3 regions of the Cedecea selenatireducens genome follow, and region 1 is predicted to be linked to each of the others. Evidence: predicted binding sites of a transcription regulator. Region 1 holds the regulator's gene; each other region holds the start of a gene.
What was found. Region 1 encodes CRP, which controls carbon source genes, mostly activating them, when cyclic AMP is high. Its sites were predicted from a motif close to ATGTGANNNNNNTCACAT; they were not measured.
Positions count from the first base shown of each region.

Region 2: srlA (PTS glucitol/sorbitol transporter subunit IIC) is a predicted target of CRP. The motif match lies at 1,236-1,253, and genes of this name have one in related genera.
Region 3: ACE38U_RS02800 (ABC-F family ATPase) is a predicted target of CRP. The motif match lies at 2,113-2,130, and genes of this name have one in related genera.

Region 1 is NZ_JBHIKW010000025.1:14,033-20,352, reverse strand. It holds gene pabA (aminodeoxychorismate synthase component 2) at 1-438, shown strand, start outside; gene argD (bifunctional acetylornithine/succinyldiaminopimelate transaminase) at 528-1,748, shown strand; gene ACE38U_RS21875 (YccS/YhfK family putative transporter) at 1,751-3,835, opposite strand; gene crp (cAMP-activated global transcriptional regulator CRP) at 3,897-4,529, opposite strand; gene ACE38U_RS21865 (OsmC family protein) at 4,843-5,247, shown strand; gene ACE38U_RS21860 (phosphoribulokinase) at 5,285-6,154, opposite strand; gene ACE38U_RS21855 (YheU family protein) at 6,245-6,320, opposite strand, start outside.
Region 2 is NZ_JBHIKW010000007.1:150,717-157,036, reverse strand. It holds gene ACE38U_RS13535 (metal ABC transporter permease) at 1-237, opposite strand, end outside; gene ACE38U_RS13530 (metal ABC transporter ATP-binding protein) at 234-929, opposite strand; gene srlA (PTS glucitol/sorbitol transporter subunit IIC) at 1,331-1,879, shown strand; gene srlE (PTS glucitol/sorbitol transporter subunit IIB) at 1,889-2,857, shown strand; gene srlB (PTS glucitol/sorbitol transporter subunit IIA) at 2,869-3,231, shown strand; gene srlD (sorbitol-6-phosphate dehydrogenase) at 3,261-4,040, shown strand; gene gutM (transcriptional regulator GutM) at 4,101-4,460, shown strand; gene srlR (glucitol operon DNA-binding transcriptional repressor SrlR) at 4,529-5,314, shown strand; gene gutQ (arabinose-5-phosphate isomerase GutQ) at 5,295-6,260, shown strand; gene mltB (lytic murein transglycosylase B) at 6,300-6,320, opposite strand, start outside.
Region 3 is NZ_JBHIKW010000001.1:599,826-606,145, forward strand. It holds gene ACE38U_RS02795 (glycoside hydrolase family 31 protein) at 1-359, shown strand, start outside; gene ACE38U_RS02800 (ABC-F family ATPase) at 479-2,074, opposite strand; gene ldtB (L,D-transpeptidase LdtB) at 2,314-3,228, shown strand; gene ACE38U_RS02810 (CidA/LrgA family protein) at 3,400-3,801, shown strand; gene ACE38U_RS02815 (CidB/LrgB family autolysis modulator) at 3,798-4,493, shown strand; gene cdd (cytidine deaminase) at 4,622-5,509, shown strand; gene sanA (outer membrane permeability protein SanA) at 5,641-6,320, shown strand, end outside.

The DNA.
Region 1 (6,320 bases):
GCCCCGGAGAAACTGGTGATTTCTCCAGGCCCCTGCACGCCGACCGAGGCGGGCATCTCCCTTACCGCCATTAATCACTTCGCCGGACAGCTTCCTGTTTTGGGCGTTTGCCTGGGGCATCAGGCCATTGCACAGGCGTTTGGCGCCACCATTGTGCGGGCAGAACAGGTGATGCACGGCAAAACCTCCGCTATCAGCCACAACGGCAGCGGCGTATTTCGCGGGCTGAATAATCCGCTGACCGTGACTCGCTACCACTCGCTGCTCATCGACCCTGCCACCTTGCCCGACAGTTTTGAAGTCACTGCCTGGACGGATAAGCAGGAAATCATGGGGATCCGCCACCGCTCGCTTGATCTTGAAGGCGTGCAGTTCCACCCGGAAAGCATTCTCAGCGAGCAGGGGCATGCGCTGCTGGCGAATTTCCTGAAGCGGTGAATTGTTGCTTGCCTGGTTTTGGTTTTTTATGCATATTTCGTGATTATATTTTCATTCATGTCTAACGCATAAAAACGGGTGGGGAATAAATGGCAACTGAACAATCAGCGGTTACGCGGGCAACCTTCGATGAAGTGATTCTGCCGATTTATGCACCGGCAGAGTTTATTCCAGTTAAAGGAAAGGGCAGCCGCGTGTGGGACTCCGCCGGGAAAGAGTACGTGGACTTTGCCGGAGGCATCGCCGTGACCGCGCTGGGGCATTGCCATCCTGCGCTCGTTGAGGCGCTGAAGGCCCAGGGCGAAACCCTGTGGCATACCAGCAACGTTTTTACCAATGAGCCAGCCCTGAAGCTTGCCCGTAAGCTGATCGACGCCACCTTTGCCGAACGCGTCGTCTTCATGAATTCCGGCACGGAAGCAAACGAAACGGCTTTCAAACTGGCCCGCTACTATGCTTCGACCCGTCACAGCCCGTACAAAAGCAAAATCATCGCCTTCTACAATGCGTTCCACGGCCGCTCGCTGTTCACCGTTTCCGTAGGCGGGCAGGCTAAATACTCCGACGGCTTTGGCCCCAAACCGGCCGACATTATCCACGTGCCATACAACGACCTTGCGGCGGTGAAAGCGGTGATGGATGACCATACCTGTGCGGTAGTTGTTGAGCCGATTCAGGGTGAAGGCGGCGTGACCGCTGCGACGCCGGAGTTCCTCCAGGGGCTGCGTGATTTGTGTGATGAGCACCAGGCGCTGCTGGTGTTTGATGAAGTCCAGTCCGGGATGGGCCGCACCGGCGAATTATTCGCTTATATCAACTACGGCGTCACCCCGGATATTTTGACCAGCGCCAAAGCCCTCGGCGGCGGTTTCCCGGTGAGCGCGATGCTGACCACCCATGTGATTGCCTCCGCGTTCCACGTGGGCAGCCACGGTTCAACCTATGGCGGTAACCCGCTGGCATGTGCGGTGGCCGGTGCGGCTTTCGATATCATCAATACGCCAGAAGTTCTGCAAGGCGTGGCGGTGAAGCGCCAACTGTTCGTTGAACAGTTGCAGAAGATTAACGACCAGTTCGATCTGTTTAGCGATATTCGCGGCATGGGGCTGTTGATTGGCGCAGAGCTGAACGAGAAGTACAAGGGACGTGCCCGTGAGTTTCTCTATGCGGGAGCGGCTGAAGGCGTGATGGTGCTGAATGCCGGCCCGGACGTCATGCGTTTTGCGCCTTCGCTTATCGTTGAAGACGCGGATATCCTGGAAGGAATGCAGCGCTTCGCTAAAGCCGTTGCCCGCGTGGTGGCTGGCTAATCTTAACCCGAGCGCCGCAGGCGGCGGCTCAGCCAGATCCCATGCTGAGGCCGCTGGCGCCAGGCTACCGAGGAGATGGTATGCATGGTGTTCAGGTGGCCAATAATCCGCTGTAAATGCTGCTCCATGGTGCTTAACGGCCCCGTGGGCAGCGTGTCCGCATCCAGAATATTGGCGTCGTTCGATCCGCCAGGCCCGTCATACTCCAGCCTTTGCTGGCAGCGCTGTAAGCCTATTTCACAAGACTGCAGGTACTTTTGCGCCAGGTCCGGCGTGAGCATGTTGTGCTCGCGCGCCAGAGTTGTCATGGCGTTGATATGCTCGACGATGAACTGGCTGTGGGTCACCCAGAGCTTCATGTCTGCCAGATAATGAGAGTTAAATCCGGGTTCCTGCATCGCCTGGTTGAGCGAGTTGAAGAGCGCGTTGTGCGCCTGGTTGACCCGCATTCGTTGCCAGGCCAGAGGCGTGGGTTCCGGATCGTTGCTCAATATCAGGCGAATCGCATCCTGGTCGGCCTCGAGCGCGTCGTGGGCGTTCTGGCGCAGCAGGCCAGTTTGCCACTGTGGCCAAAGCCAGATCATGCCGCCAAAGGCAATCAGGCAGCCGAGCAGCGTGTCGATAAGCCGTGGAATGATGTAGCTTTCGGCGCTCAGGGTAATGAGCTGCAGGGTATATACCGCCGTGACGGTAAAGCCGATGGTGGCCCAGCCGTAGCTTTTGCGAATGAACAGATAGCTCACCAGGGTAATCATTAGCATCGCCAGCAGGGTGTAGCTGTCCGGGACGTGGAAGTGCAGGGTGATGCCGGCGATACACAGCCCTGCCATGGTGCCAGCCGCCCTGTGCACGATACGTACCCGGGTGGCGCCGTAGCCGTTTTGCGTCACGAACATCACGGTCATCAGGATCCAATACGGTTTAGGCAGATGTAAGAAGGACCCGAGCAGGCTGGCAATCGTCAACATTACGCCTAAACGTGCGGAGCTGCGCAGCGCTGATGACTTGAAGGAGAGATAGTTTTTCAGGGCCGGGAAGAACGGCAGGCGGCGCTCCCGATCTTCCATTAAATCCCTTACATACAGCGGGCGTTGGGTTTTCAGCACCCGGCCGATGCGGCTGAAGTGATAATGGCAGAACTGCCCGACCGGGTTATCCGGGTTCTGGCGGGCGATCTTTTCCAGGGCGTCGATCTGCTTGTCCATGGTAAAGCGCGTCGGGTAGCGGTGGTAGAGAATATCGTCTGCCAGCACCCGCAGGCGCGCGGCGATGGTTCGGGCGTTCCAGCGGATCACCGCCTCGGCATGGCTTTGCTCGACCAGCTTCTGGACCTCTTCCGGCTGATGCAGGCTAACCGAAATGTGCTCCTGCAAATCCAGGGCGACCTGGAAAGCGCGTAGCAGGCGTTTGTAGCCATTTTGCTGATTGGCCGACAGCATATGCAGCTGCTGGTAGCAGGTCGTTATCAGGTCGACGGCTTTCTGCTGACGTACCAGCAGCGGCGGTAGCGCTTTTTCAGGATCCGTATGCTGGGTCAGCAGGCTGTACTTTGCTTCGCAGTAGTCCGCAAGCTGGCGGTACAGCAGGCTGAGCGACTCTCTGAGCGGCTGTTCACGCCATAGCCTGAACCAGAACCAGTTAAACGCGCCGTACCAGATGGTGCCGGAGATATAGAGCACCATCGGTTTCCAGATAGGCATGTTGCCGGCCATGCTGAGCGTAAAAATGGCGGCAATCAGCGACGCGGGCAGCAGGCGAGCATGCAGCGAGCTTATCTCCGCCGTGACGCCGAGCAGCAGGGCCATGACGATTAATATCGCAGGCAGCGGGACGTGGGTGTAAAGCAGCAGCAGCTGCATGATAAGGCTGCTAACGGCGAACAGGCTGCCGCCGATGATCAAGCGTTTGAAGAAGCGTTTATGCGGCGTGTCCAGCCCGGCAATGTTGCAGCAGGCAGGCACTAACGAGAAGAGCAGGCCATTTTGCAGGCTGCCGAGAATCAGGCCGATAGCCACGGGTAAACACAGCACCAGGGTTTGCCGCAGCGCGTAGTTAACTTCCGGGTGATAAATTAATCTCTTCCACATAGCCTGAATTGTAGAGACAAAAAAGGCGTGTTACCGAAGCGACACGCCTTTATGGGGCTAATTAGCGAGTGCCGTAAACGACAATCGTTTTACCGTGTGCGGAAATGAGGTTCTGGTCTTCCAGCATTTTCAGAATACGGCCAACGGTTTCGCGGGAGCAGCCCACGATCTGACCGATTTCCTGGCGGGTGATCTTAATCTGCATCCCGTCCGGGTGGGTCATGGCGTCCGGCTGTTTAGCCAGGTTCAGCAGCGTCTGTGCGATACGGCCGGTCACGTCGAGGAAGGCGAGGTTGCCGACTTTCTCGGAGGTCACCTGCAGGCGACGCGCCATCTGGGAAGACAGACGCATCAGAATGTCCGGGTTGACCTGAATCAGCTGGCGGAATTTTTTATAAGAAATTTCAGCTACTTCACAGGCTGACTTGGCGCGAACCCAGGCGCTACGCTCCTGGCCTTCTTCGAACAAACCTAATTCACCAATGAAATCACCCTGATTCAGATAAGAAAGGATCATCTCCTTGCCTTCTTCATCTTTAATCAGAACAGCTACGGAGCCTTTGACGATGTAGTACAGCGTCTCCGCCTTTTCACCCTGGTGAATCAGCGTGCTCTTCGACGGATACTTATGAATGTGGCAATGAGACAAGAACCATTCGAGAGTCGGGTCTGTTTGCGGTTTGCCAAGCACCATGCGCGGTTATCCTCTGTTATAAACTGGCTACCAAAGACAAGACTCGGAACCTCTTGTCTGGCGTTGCAATCGTGAAATTTTCCCAAACCCTGGGAACTGGCGGGCAGGTCACTCCTGCGGCCTGTAATTAGTCGTTTCCTCTGCTTACGGCATAAACTTCTCTGTATAGCAGCAGCATCCGGATTGTTTTAGCATAGCTTTTGGTAAGTGTCTTGTCTTGTCTCGTTTCAGCATGACCTGGATCGCCTTACGTTGCCAGTTTTCACGTAGGCGCGTAATCTGAAAGAATATTTTCTCAACTGGAGTAGGCAAAATGCAGGCACGTGTTAAATGGGTGGAAGGCATGACCTTCCTCGGTGAGTCCGCTTCTGGCCACCAGATCCTGATGGACGGTAATTCTGGCGATAAAGCGCCAAGCCCAATGGAAATGCTGCTGATGGCGGCGGGCGGCTGTAGCGCCATTGACGTGGTGTCGATTTTACAAAAAGGCCGCCACGACGTGACGGACTGTGAGGTGAAGCTGACTTCGGAACGCCGCGAAGAAGCGCCGCGTTTGTTCACCCATATTAATCTGCACTTTGTGGTTAGCGGAAAAGAGCTGAAGGATAGCGCCGTCGCTCGCGCAGTCGATCTTTCTGCTGAAAAGTATTGCTCGGTAGCGCTCATGCTTGGGAAAGCGGCAAACATTACCCACAGCTATGAAGTGATCGAAGCTTAAGCGTCAAAAAGGCGGCATTCACGCCGCCTCTGCCGAATCAGGCAATCTTCCTGCCTTCCGCCAGTCGCTGCACCAGCGGCCCCATAATCAGCTCCATCGCCAGCCCCATTTTTCCGCCAGGCACCACCAGGGTGTTGATGTGGGAGATAAACGATCCTTGCAGCATCGCCAGCAGATAAGGGAAGTCGATGTCGTCCAGGCCGCGGAAGTGGATAACCACGAAGCTTTCGTCCAGCGACGGAATTGCCCGGGCGGCAAACGGGTTAGAGGTATCCACCGTTGGGACGCGCTGGAAGTTAATATGGGTGCGTGAAAACTGCGGGGTAATAAAGTTGATGTAATCGTCCATCGAACGCACGACGGAGTCCATCACCGCCTCCCGCGAATGACCGCGTTCGCCGGTGTCGCGAACCAGTTTTTGAATCCATTCCAGGTTAACGATAGGCACCACGCCAACCAGCAAATCTACGCAGTCGGCCACGTTGTGCTGCGGGGTGACAACGCCGCCGTGCAGGCCTTCATAAAACAGAACGTCGGTTGGCTCCGGCAGCGGCTGCCACGGCGTAAAGGTGCCGGGCACCTGGTTCCACGGCACGGCTTCATCGTAGGTATGCAGATATTTACGTGATTGCCCTTTGCCGCTCTGGCCGTATTCGATAAAGGTTTGTTCCAGTAATCCGAAGTCATTGGCTTCTGGCCCAAAATAGCTGATGTGGCGGCCGGCATCGCGCGCCTTGCGGATGGCCATGTCCATTTCCGGGCGGGTATAGCGATGGAAACTGTCGCCTTCAACTTCGGCGGCACGCAGGTTGAGCTGCTGGAAAATCTTGCGGAAGGCGAGGCTGGTGGTGGTCGTTCCGGCGCCGCTGGAACCTGTGACCGCAATAACCGGGTGTTTGGCTGACATAGGGTGACAACTCCATGAAGGATCGGAAAAAGGTCTGGTTTCTGATTGTTATACTTTTCAGCCAGTATAGATCACCCCGCCGGTTAGCGGTCAGCCGCGAAACTGCCCGCGCGGCATAATGTTTACCGTTTCATGGAGTTCAGACCAAACCAGCACGGCTTCGCCG
Region 2 (6,320 bases), on a different contig from region 1:
GCCGGCGACAAACCCTCCGACGCCCATCGCCACCAGCGACATACCGGCCACTAAATAGCCCACGGCGACGCCGGGCAAAATGGCGTGAGAAAGCGCATCCCCCACCAGGCTCATGCGGCGAAGCAGGAGAAAAATGCCAAGAGGAACGGTGCTCAGGGAAAGCGACAGGCAGGCCACCAGCGCCCGGCGCATAAAACCGTAGGCCACAAAGGGCTCAATAAAGAGGTGATAAATCATGCGGTTTGTACCAGCCGTGGGCGAAAGGAAGCGTATTGCGCTAAGGCTTCGTCGGCGTTGCCCCACTGGTAACCATCTGACGTGAGCAGCAAGACTTCAGGAAAATGGCGACGCACCAGCTCGTTGTTATGCAGCACGCTGATAAGCGTCTTTCCATCCCGATGCATCTGGCACATCAGTTCCATCAAAAATTCGCTGGTCTGTGCATCCACGCCGGTGAACGGCTCATCAAGCAACACCAGCGGCGCGTCCTGAACCAGCAGGCGGGCAAACAGCATGCGCTGAAACTGCCCCCCGGAGAGCACCTCAATCGGACGCAGGTAATGCTCGGTTAAGCCCACGCGCTCAATAGCTTCCATCACGCGTTCACGGTGCTTACGACGCAGGCCAGAAAATAGCCCGCGCCCCGGCCAGCTTCCCATGCAAACCACGTCATAAACCGTGGCGGGAAACTGCCTGTCCATTTCACCCAGCTGCGGCAGCCAGGCGATACGCGGCCGGGCATCGTCCTGAAAGTTTACCCGACCGGAAATCGGCGGCAGCAGCCCGGCTAAGGTTTTTAACAGCGTCGATTTACCGCAGCCGTTAGCCCCGATGACTGCGGTCATGCTGCCCCGCTGAAATCGGCCGCTAATAGCCGACACCACCACATTGCCGTAATAGCCCAGCTCAAGGTTCTTCAATTCGATCATGGCAGGATAACCGCCCAGTGAATGGCGCCCCAAAGTATGAGGATCAGCGCTGCCACAAGGGCCACGCGCAGCAGCCCGGAAAGGCTGAATAAGGAAGAGGGAGCAACAGCGGACATACCGATACCAATATTGTTTCGTTATAACATAACATAATCTACCGAGCCGACCTTGTAAATTTCTGTTTTACACCTCGGGATAAACGAACCCTCAATCGACCTCTTTTTCGCTCATCCGTCAGCAAAGCAAAAGCTTCACCGATTCTTTCACACCCCAAAAGCTTTCAAATCGATAGTTTTATATTTCACAATGAGATCTAAATAACATATTTACAGGTTTCAAAATGATTAATATGAGCCATCGCCGGGATCAACGGTGAGCACATAACCCTACAGGAGCTAAAAATGATCGACATGATTACCCACGGGGCGGAATGGTTTATTGGCCTGTTTCAGAAAGGCGGGGAGGTCTTTACCGGCATGGTGACCGGTATTCTTCCTCTGCTGATAAGCCTGCTGGTGATAATGAACGCGCTGATTAACTTCATCGGCCAGCACCGCATTGAACGCATGGCGCAACGCTGCGCCGGCAACCCCGTATCGCGTTACCTCTTGCTGCCCTGCATCGGCACCTTCGTGTTTTGCAATCCGATGACGCTCAGCCTTGGCCGCTTCATGCCTGAGAAGTACAAACCGAGCTATTACGCCGCCGCATCGTATAGCTGCCATTCGATGAACGGTTTATTTCCCCACATCAACCCCGGCGAGCTGTTTGTTTATCTCGGGATAGCCAGCGGGTTGACGACGCTGGGCCTGCCGCTGGCGCCGCTGGCGGTGAGCTATCTGCTGGTCGGGCTGGTCACCAACTTCTTCCGCGGCTGGATAACCGATCTCACCACCTCCATTTTCGAGAAAAAAATGGGTATCGAGCTGGAACGTCAGGTACGTCTCTAAGGAAAAATCATGACTCAAAGCATTCGTATTGAAAAAGGCCAGGGCGGATGGGGCGGCCCGTTGATTATCCCGGTCGACCCGAGCAAGAAGATCGTATACATCACCGCGGGGACGCGCCCGGCAATAGTGGATAAGCTCAGTGAAATGACCGGCTGCGAGGCAGTAGACGGTTTTAAAGACGGCGAGCCTCCGGAAGCCGAGATTGCCATGGCCATCATCGACTGCGGCGGCACGCTGCGCTGCGGGCTCTACCCTAAACGGCGCATTCCGACGATAAATATCCATGCGACCGGGAAATCCGGGCCAATGGCGCAATACATCGTGGAGGATATTTATGTCTCAGGCGTCAGGGAAGAAAACATCGCCTGGGCCCAGGGCGAGCCGCAGGCCGGGCTGAAAAAAGCCCCGGCACGCGACTACGACACCAGCAAAAAAATTACCGAACAAAGCGACGGCCTGCTGGCAAAAGTGGGCATGGGAATGGGCTCCGCCGTCGCCGTGCTGTTCCAGGCCGGGCGCGACACTATCGATACGGTTCTGAAAACGATACTGCCTTTTATGGCGTTCGTTTCGGCGCTGATTGGCATCATCATGGCTTCCGGGCTGGGCGACTGGATTGCGCATGGCCTGGCTCCGCTGGCCAACAATCCTGTCGGCCTGATTACCCTCGCCCTGATTTGTTCGTTTCCCCTACTTTCACCTTTCCTCGGCCCGGGCGCGGTCATCGCGCAGGTCATCGGCGTGTTAATTGGCGTGCAGATTGGTCAGGGGCATATCCCTCCTCACCTGGCGCTGCCCGCGCTGTTTGCGATTAATGCCCAGGCCGCCTGCGATTTTATTCCGGTTGGCCTGTCGCTGGCTGAAGCCAGGCAGGACACGGTGCGCGTCGGCGTTCCTTCCGTGCTGGTCGGGCGTTTTCTGACGGGCGCGCCCACCGTGCTTATTGCCTGGCTGGTGTCCGGCTTCATCTATCAATAAGGAAGCGCAACATGCAAACCATTTACCAGACCACCATCACCCACATTGGCCGGTGCGCTCGTGAGGCGCTGGAAGACAACATGCTGATTACCTTTCGGGAAGGCGCGCCGGCGGATATTCAGGATTACTGCTTTATCCACTGCCACGGCGAACTCACCGGCAAGCTTAAACCGGGCATCGGTTTTGAACTTAACGGCCAGCATTATGCCGTGACCGCCGTCGGGGACGTCGCGCAGCAGAATTTGCAGGAGCTGGGGCACATCACCCTGCGCTTCGACGGTGAGGCACAGGCGGAATATCCGGGCACCGTTCACGTCAACGGCCCGCTGCCGCAGGGCATTGAGCCGGGCTGTCGGCTGAAGTTTGTCGCATAAACATTGTCTTTAAACAAAAGGAGCAAAACATGAACCAGGTTGCCGTTGTCATCGGTGGAGGGCAAACGCTCGGGGCGTTTCTCTGCCATGGGCTGGCCCAGGAAGGCTACAAAGTCGCCGTAGTGGATATCCAAAGTGAGAAAGCCGCCCGCGTGGCGCAGGAGATAAACGAACAGTACGGGCCAGGCACCGCCTGGGGATTTGGCTCTGACGCCACCAGCGAGCAAAGCGTTACCGCCCTGGCCCACGGCGTGGATGAGATTTTCGGCCAGGTTGACCTGCTGGTTTACAGCGCGGGCATCGCCAAAGCGGCGTTTATTGGCGATTTCGCGCTGGGGGATTTTGATCGTTCACTGCAGGTGAACCTGGTGGGCTACTTCCTGTGCGCCAGAGAGTTCTCGCGCCTGATGATCCGTGACGGCATCAAAGGCCGCATCATCCAGATCAACTCGAAGTCCGGCAAAGTGGGCAGCAAGCATAACTCCGGCTACAGCGCGGCGAAGTTTGGCGGCGTGGGGCTGACGCAGTCTTTAGCGCTGGATCTGGCGGAATACGGCATCACGGTGCATGCGCTGATGCTGGGTAACCTGCTCAAGTCGCCGATGTTCCAGTCGCTGCTGCCTCAGTACGCGGAAAAGCTCGGCATCGCCGCTGACGAAGTGGAGCAATACTACATCGACAAAGTCCCCTTAAAGCGCGGCTGCGACTATCAGGACGTGCTTAACACGCTGCTGTTTTACGCCAGCGATAAAGCCTCTTACTGTACCGGGCAGTCGATTAACGTCACCGGCGGGCAGGTCATGTTTTAACCATCAGGTCACCGGTTCCCCCTTCTTTTCGGGAATGGGGGAACCCAGGGAGGAAACATCATGATAAACGCCCTTATCGCTCTCGCAACGATCGCGTGGCTAAGCCAGTTACTGCTCGGCGGCTGGCAGATTCGCCTGTTTAACCGGGCCTTTGACCGACTCTGCCGACAGGGCGCCGTTGGCGTTGGCCGCTCGTCCGGGCGCTTCAGGCCTCGGGTGGTGATCGCCCTGGCGTTTGACGAGCAGCAGAACGTTCGCGACAGCCTGATAATGAAAGGCCTGACGGTTTTCGCGCTGCCACAGCCTTTATCTCAGCTACACGGCATGAATCGGCAGGAATTGCAGCCTGATGTGATCTTTCCCCATGATCGGAACTGTCAGAATGCTCTATCATTAGCGCTTAAATTGAAACAGGGTTAATTTCGTTTCGAATGCTTATTTCTTGCGAAATTACCGAATCGAAATTTATTGCAAGGTAATAAGAGCCTATGAAACCACGTCAACGACAGGCGGCGATCCTCGAACACCTGCAAAAACAGGGAAAATGCTCGGTAGAAGATCTCGCGCAGCACTTTCAAACCACCGGCACCACGATCCGTAAAGATCTGGTGCTGCTCGAAACTGCCGGGACCGTTATTCGCACCTATGGTGGCGTAGTGCTCAGCAAGGACGAACCCGACCCGCCGATTGATCACAAAACGCTGATCAATACCCTGCAAAAACAGCAAATCGCCGATGCGGCGGTCAAGTATATCCATGATGGTGACTCCATTATTCTTGACGCGGGCAGCACCGTATTACAGATGGTGCCGCTGCTTCAGCGCTTCAATAACATCACGGTGATGACCAATAGCCTGCATATCGTCAACGCGCTGTCTGAGCTGGATAACGAACAAACCATCCTGATGCCCGGCGGCACCTTCCGTAAGAAATCAGCCTCGTTTCACGGCCAGCTGGCGGAAAACGCCTTCGAGCACTTCAGCTTTGACCGGCTGTTTATGGGCACCGATGGCATCGATCTCAACGCCGGGGTCACGACCTATAACGAGGTTTATACCGTCAGCAAAGCGATGTGTAACGCAGCCCGCGAAGTGATTCTGATGGCAGACTCCTCAAAGTTTGGTCGTAAAAGCCCGAACATCGTCTGCGGCCTGGAAAGCGTCGATACCATCATCACCGACAGCGGCATTAGCCATGAATTCCTCACCGCGCTGCGCGAAAAGGGCGTGAAAGTGATTGTCACCGGAGAAGAAGATGAATCAGCGAATGATTAACGCCGCACGAGAAACCCTGCTGCTGGAGTTACAGGAAGCGAGCCGCCTGCCGGACAGGCTGGGAGAAAGCTTTGTTGCCGCCGCCAATGCCGTGCTCACCTGCCAGGGGAAAGTGATTGTCTCCGGCATGGGCAAATCCGGGCATATCGGCAAGAAAATCGCCGCAACGCTTGCCAGCACGGGCACGCCAGCCTTCTTCGTCCATCCTGCCGAAGCGTTACACGGCGATCTGGGGATGATTGAAAGCCGCGACATCCTGCTGTTTATCTCCTATTCCGGCCATGCGAAGGAGCTGGATTTAATCATTCCTCGCCTGCAGGAAAAGGCCGTGACGCTGATTGCGATTACCGGCAAAGCCCAGTCGCCGCTGGCCAAAGCCGCGCTTGCCTCGCTGGATATTTCGGTAGAACGCGAAGCCTGCCCTATGCGTCTGGCGCCGACCTCCAGTGCGGTGAACACCTTAATGATGGGCGATGCGCTGGCAATGGCCGTGATGCAGGAGCGCGGTTTTAACGAAGAGGATTTTGCCCGCTCACACCCTGCAGGTGCGTTAGGCGCGCGTTTGCTAAACCGGGTGCATCACCTGATGCGGACCGAAGAACGGCTGCCGCAGGTCGCAGACCGCGCCACGGTGATGGATGCCATGCTGGAGCTAAGCCGCACGGGGCTGGGGCTGGTTGCCGTCTGCGACAAAGAACAAAGAGTGGCCGGGGTCTTTACCGACGGTGACCTGCGCCGCTGGCTGGTAGGGGGAGGCAAACTAGAAGCCGGCATCAACGAAGCCATGACAAAACACGGCACGGTGCTAAAGGCCGAAACCAGGGCGATAGATGCCAAAGAGATCTTAATGAAGAAACGCATTAGCGCCGCGCCGGTGGTGGATGAAAACGGCAGGCTGCTCGGGGCTATCAACCTGCATGATTTTCATCAGGCAGGCATTTTATAGTCCGTGCTTATCGCCCTCCTACGAGGGCGATAAAATCACTTATTGAACGCGGGCCAGCGC
Region 3 (6,320 bases), on a different contig from region 1:
CGCTTGAACGCTTGCCGCTGCTGGTTCGTGCCGGGGCTGCACTGCCCCACAGCGAACGCATCAGCTATGTATCCCCTCAGGATGATACCGTTCGTGAGCTGAAGATTTACCCGCTGCAGGGCGCGGGCGTTTCTCACGGCTCGCTGTTTGAGGATGATGGAGAATCCTGGGGCTATAAAGAGGGCAACGCGCTCTGGCTAAGTTGGGAAATAACCTGTTCGGCCAATGAGATTGACGTGGCCTTTAGCCGCAAGGGGGATTATCAACCTGCCTGGCGCGAGATTAAGCTGTCTCTGCCTGAGGGAGAGAAGCGTCGGCTGCTGGTGAATGGCGTGGAATGCGGGGTGTGGGCGTTGTAATTGCCCCTCACCCCGGCCCTCTCCCCAAAGGAGCGAGGGGGAAAACAGGTGGGAGCAATACCTATAATTCGATCTGTCCCCTCTCCCTTTTTAGGGAGAGGGTTTGGGTCAGGGTAAAATTACCCGTCGATCCCTTTGCTGCGCAGGTAATCTTCGTAGCCGCCGGTGAAGTCAATCACGCGCTCTGGGGTGATTTCCAGCACGCGGGTTGCCAGCGAGCTAACAAACTCACGGTCGTGAGAAACGAAGATAAGCGTGCCCTGGTACATCTCCAGCGCCATGTTCAGCGACTCGATGGATTCCATATCCAGGTGGTTCGTCGGTTCGTCCATGATCAGGATATTTGGTTTTTCCATCATCAGCTTGCCGAACAGCATGCGGCCCTTTTCTCCCCCGGACAGCACTTTAGCAGGCTTTTTGATGTCGTCCTGGCTGAAGAGTAAACGGCCCAGAATGCTGCGCACCGCCTGCTCGTCGTCGCCTTCCTGCTTCCACTGGCTCATCCAGTCGAACACGGTCAGGTCGTTTTCGAACTCGTATTCATGATCCTGCGCGTAGTAGCCAATCTGAGCATTTTCAGACCACTTCACGCCGCCGTTATCCGGAGCCAGTTCACCGACCAGGGTTTTCAGCAGCGTGGTTTTACCGATGCCGTTAGCCCCCAGCACCGCTAGTTTTTCACCGACTTCCAGCAGCAGATTAACGCCTTTGAACAACGGACCGTTTTCAAACCCTTTGGTCAGCGCCTCGACTTCAAGCGCATTACGGAACAGTTTCTTATCCTGCTCGAAGCGAATGAACGGGTTCTGACGGCTGGAGGCCTTCACTTCGTCCAGCTTGATTTTATCAATCTGACGGGCACGAGAGGTCGCCTGACGAGATTTGGAGGCGTTGGCGCTGAAGCGGCTCACGAAGGATTGCAGGTCAGCAATCTGCGCTTTTTTCTTGGCGTTATCGGACAGCAGGCGCTCGCGAGCCTGGGTCGCCGCCGTCATGTATTCGTCGTAGTTGCCCGGATAAACGCGCAGCTCGCCGTAGTCCAGGTCAGCCATATGGGTACAGACCATGTTCAGGAAGTGACGGTCGTGCGAGATAATAATCATCGTGCTGTTGCGTTCGTTGAGCACGGTTTCCAGCCAGCGAATGGTGTCGATGTCCAGGTTGTTCGTAGGTTCATCGAGCAGCAGGATGTCCGGGTTAGAGAACAGCGCCTGCGCCAGCAGCACGCGCAGTTTCCAGCCTGGAGCGACTTCGCTCATCGGGCCGTAATGCTGCTCCAACGGAATGCCCACGCCAAGCAGCAGTTCGCCCGCACGCGCTTCTGCGGTGTAGCCGTCCATCTCGCCGTATTTCACTTCGAGGTCGGCAACTTTGTAACCGTCTTCTTCGCTCATCTCCGGCAGGGCATAAATGCGGTCGCGTTCCTGCTTCACTTCCCACAGCTCGCCGTGGCCCATGATGACGGTGTCGAGCACGGTGAATTTCTCGAACGCGAACTGATCCTGACGCAGCTTACCGATGCGCTCGTTTGGATCGAGAGAAACGTTGCCCAGCGTCGGCTCTAAGTCCCCGCCGAGAATTTTCATGAACGTGGATTTGCCACTTCCGTTAGCGCCGATCAGGCCATAACGGTTGCCGCCGCCAAATTTGACGGAGATATTTTCGAACAGCGGTTTGCTGCCAAACTGCATGGTAACGTTGCTGGATACAAGCACTGGTATGTCCTGGAGAAATAAGTTGTCGAGATTTTGGAATGTGATTTCAGCCACATTATGCCATAACTATGATAAAGGGTCGCCCCGCATCTTCACCGTACAATAGTTAATCAGTGTGAAAAAATTGTGATTTCATCCACATCTGATTTCCCAGATGAATGTAATGCACATATAATGCGCGGCTAAATCATCCATCAACACTCACTAGCTGGCCCGTCTGGCATAACACTTCGCACAACATGAATATAAAATTACGCTCGCTCTTACTGGCTTTTGTGGCTGTCGCGTCTTTCTCAGCTTCCGCCGTGACCTATCCGTTACCGACCAACGGCAGCCGCCTGGTTGGTGAAAATCAGGTTATCACTATTCCTGAAGGCAGCACCGCGCCGCTGGAAGAGTATGCCGCACAGTACCAGATGGGACTGTCTAACATGCTGGAAGCTAACCCAGGGATTGACCCATACCTGCCGAAAGCCGGGACCATCCTGAACATTCCTCAGCAGCTGATCCTGCCGGACACCGTGCATGAAGGGATTGTGATTAACAGCGCCGAAATGCGCCTCTACTATTACCCGAAAGGCACCAACACCGTTATCGTGCTGCCAATCGGTATCGGCCAGCTGGGTAAAGATACCCCGATTAACTGGACCACCAAGGTAGAGCGTAAGAAAAATGGGCCAACCTGGACCCCTACCGCGAAAATGCATGCCGAATACGCCGCAGCCGGTACGCCGCTGCCGGCCGTTGTGCCAGCTGGCCCGGATAACCCGATGGGCCTGTACGCGCTGTACATCGGTAATCTGTATGCGATTCACGGCACCAACGCCAACTTCGGTATCGGCCTGCGCGTCAGCCATGGCTGCGTGCGTCTGCGTAACGAAGACATCAAGTTCCTGTTCGACAACGTGCCGGTCGGCACTCGCGTTCAGTTCATTGATGAGCCGGTAAAAGCCACCACCGAGCCGGACGGCAGCCGCTACATCGAAGTTCACAACCCGCTTTCTACTACCGAAGCGCAGTTCAACTCCGGTGAAATCGTGCCAATCAAGCTGACCAGCAGCGTACAGAAAGTCACCGCTCAGTCCGACGTTGATACCACCGTTGTTGACCAGGCGATTCAGAACCGTTCCGGCATGCCGGTTCGTCTGAACTAAGCTAAAAGTAATCGAATCAAGGCGGCCTCCGGGCCGCTTTTTTATTGCCTAAAATCAGCCGGGCAACCTTCACGCAGGGAATGTTTGTTATGCTCATAATTCATGTTGTGATGGATAGCACAATTTCGAGTTTAATTGTATGATGAATGCGTTTCTTAAAGGGTAACCTCCATGCGCAACTCGTTCACCGTAATCTGGCAGTATCTTCGCGCTTTTGTCTTAATTTACCTGTGCTTATATGCCGGTATTTTCGTCGCGTCGCTGCTGCCCATCGTCATCCCTGGCAGCATTATCGGCATGCTGATTTTGTTTGTGCTGCTGTCGCTACAAATCCTGCCGGCGAAGTGGGTAAAACCCAGCTGTCACCTGCTGATTCGCTATATGGCCCTGCTGTTCGTGCCTATTGGCGTGGGCGTGATGCAGTATTACGACGTGCTGAAAGCCCAGTTTGGCCCGGTGGTGGTTTCCTGTTTAATCAGTACGCTGGTGGTGCTGGTCATCGTGAGCTGGAGCTCGCACCTGGTCCATGGCGAAAGAAAAGTGATTGGTGAAGGCGAGGCAGAGAAAAAATGATGCACTATATATGGTGGTCTTTACCGTTAACTCTGGTGGTGTTTTTCGCCGCCCGCAAACTGGCTGCCCGGCTGAAATCCCCGCTGCTAAACCCGCTGCTGGTTTGCATGGTGGTGATCATTCCTTTTCTGCTGCTCACGGGTATTCCTTACGACCACTATTTTAAAGGCAGCGAAGTGCTCAACGACCTGCTGCAGCCTGCCGTTGTAGCCCTGGCCTTTCCGCTTTACGAGCAAATTCACCAGATTCGCGCCCGCTGGAAGTCGATTATCACCATCTGCTTTATTGGCAGTATGGTGGCGATGTCCACCGGCACCTCAATTGCTTTATTAATGGGCGCATCCCCGGAAATTGCCGCCTCGGTTCTGCCGAAATCCGTTACCACGCCAATTGCGATGGCGGTAGGCGGTGGCATTGGCGGTATCCCGGCCATTAGCGCAGTGTGCGTTATCTTCGTCGGTATTCTCGGCGCCGTGTTTGGCCACACGCTGCTGAATATGATGCGCATCAGCACCAAGGCGTCACGCGGCCTGGCAATGGGGACGGCTTCTCACGCGCTGGGCACCGCCCGCTGCGCGGAACTCGACTTCCAGGAAGGCGCTTTTAGCTCGCTGGCGCTGGTTATTTGCGGGGTCATGACCTCACTCATCGCCCCGTTTTTATTCCCGGTGCTGCTGAAGCTCTTCGGCTAAAACTTGCGAGAGATCGCGCATTTTCATATTTGTTTTCATAAGTTGCACAAACAATTAGAAGTTGATCACATATTTGGCCTATACAGATCCGTAAACTACGTTTCCGTTACCCTTTATGAGGCTTTAACATGCGTTCACGTTTTGATGCCGCCGTTGTGCAACTCCCCGCCGCGCTGCAAACCGCTTTGCAACCCCTGCTTGCCGACGCACACTTCCCGGCAATGTTTACAGCGGCCGAAGTTGAAGCGCTAAAACATCAAACCGGGCTGGGCGACGACGACCTGGCTTTCGCTCTGTTGCCGCTGGCCGCAGCCTGCGCGCGTGCAGACCTCTCCCATTTTAACGTCGGGGCCGTGGCCCGGGGCGTAAGCGGTAACCTCTATTTTGGCGGCAATATGGAGTTTCTTGGCGCCACCATGCAGCAAACCGTGCACGCCGAACAAAGCGCCATCACCCACGCGTGGATGCGCGGCGAAAAAGGCCTGGTCGATATCACCGTCAACTACACGCCCTGCGGCCACTGCCGCCAGTTCATGAACGAGCTGAACAGCGGCACCGCGCTGCGCATTCATCTGCCAGGCCGCCAGCCGTCCACGCTTGGCGAATACCTGCCGGACGCCTTTGGCCCGCGCGACCTGGAAATCAAAACGCTGCTGCTGGATGAAGAGAACCACGGTTTCGCGTTGAAAGGTGATGCCCTCACTCAGGCAGCTATTGCAGCGGCCAACCGCAGCCATGCGCCTTACAGTAAAGCTCCGGCGGGCGTTGCGCTGGAAATGGTCGACGGCAGAATCTTTACCGGCTGTTATGCGGAAAACGCCGCGTTCAACCCTTCCCTGCCGCCGCTGCAGGCCGCGCTGAACCTGCTTTCCCTGAATGGTTATGACTATCCGCAAATTAAGCGCGCCGTACTGGCAGAAAAATTCGATGCGCCGCTGCTGCAGCGGGACGCCACCTCCGCCACGCTGAAAGCTCTGGGCTGTGAAGCCGTTGATCGCGTTAATATTGCTCAGTAATTCTCTGTTGCGAGTGTACCCACACTCGCATTGTTGAAATTTGCCCCAACTGAACCCGCGTTTCTTGCTCTTGAGGGCCGGGTAAAGTAGCCTTGGATGAAATTTCACCCCGCGAATGAGTCTGCAAGTTCATGTTGAAGCGCCTGTTTTACGGCCTGCTTATTATTATCGGCTTAACGCTGGCGGCTGCGCTCGGGCTCGACCGCTGGATCAGCTGGAAAACCGCGCCTTACGTCTACGATGAACTGCAGGATCTGCCCTATCGCCAGGTCGGTGTGGTGCTCGGCACCGCCAAGTATTACCGCACCGGCGTCATCAATCAGTACTACCTGTACCGCATTCAGGGCGCCCTGAACGCCTATAACAGCGGCAAGGTGAACTACCTGCTGCTGAGCGGCGATAACGCGCAGCAAAGCTACAACGAGCCGATGACCATGCGCAAAGACCTGATTGCCGGCGGCGTCGATCCGGCGGATATCGTGCTGGACTACGCGGGCTTCCGCACGCTGGACTCGATTGTTCGCACCCGTAAAGTCTTTGATACCAACGACTTCATCATCATTACACAGCGATTCCACTGCGAGCGCGCGCTGTTTATCGCCCTGCATATGGGGATTCAGGCGCAGTGCTACGCGGTACCTTCCCCGAAAAATATGCTCACCGTGCGCACGCGTGAATTTGGCGCTCGCCTGGGCGCACTGGCAGATTTATACCTGTTCAAGCGCGAGCCGCGCTTCCTCGGCCCGTTAGTGCCTATCCCATCGCTGCAAGAAGTGCCGGAGGACGCACAGGCCTACCCGGCCGTCACGCC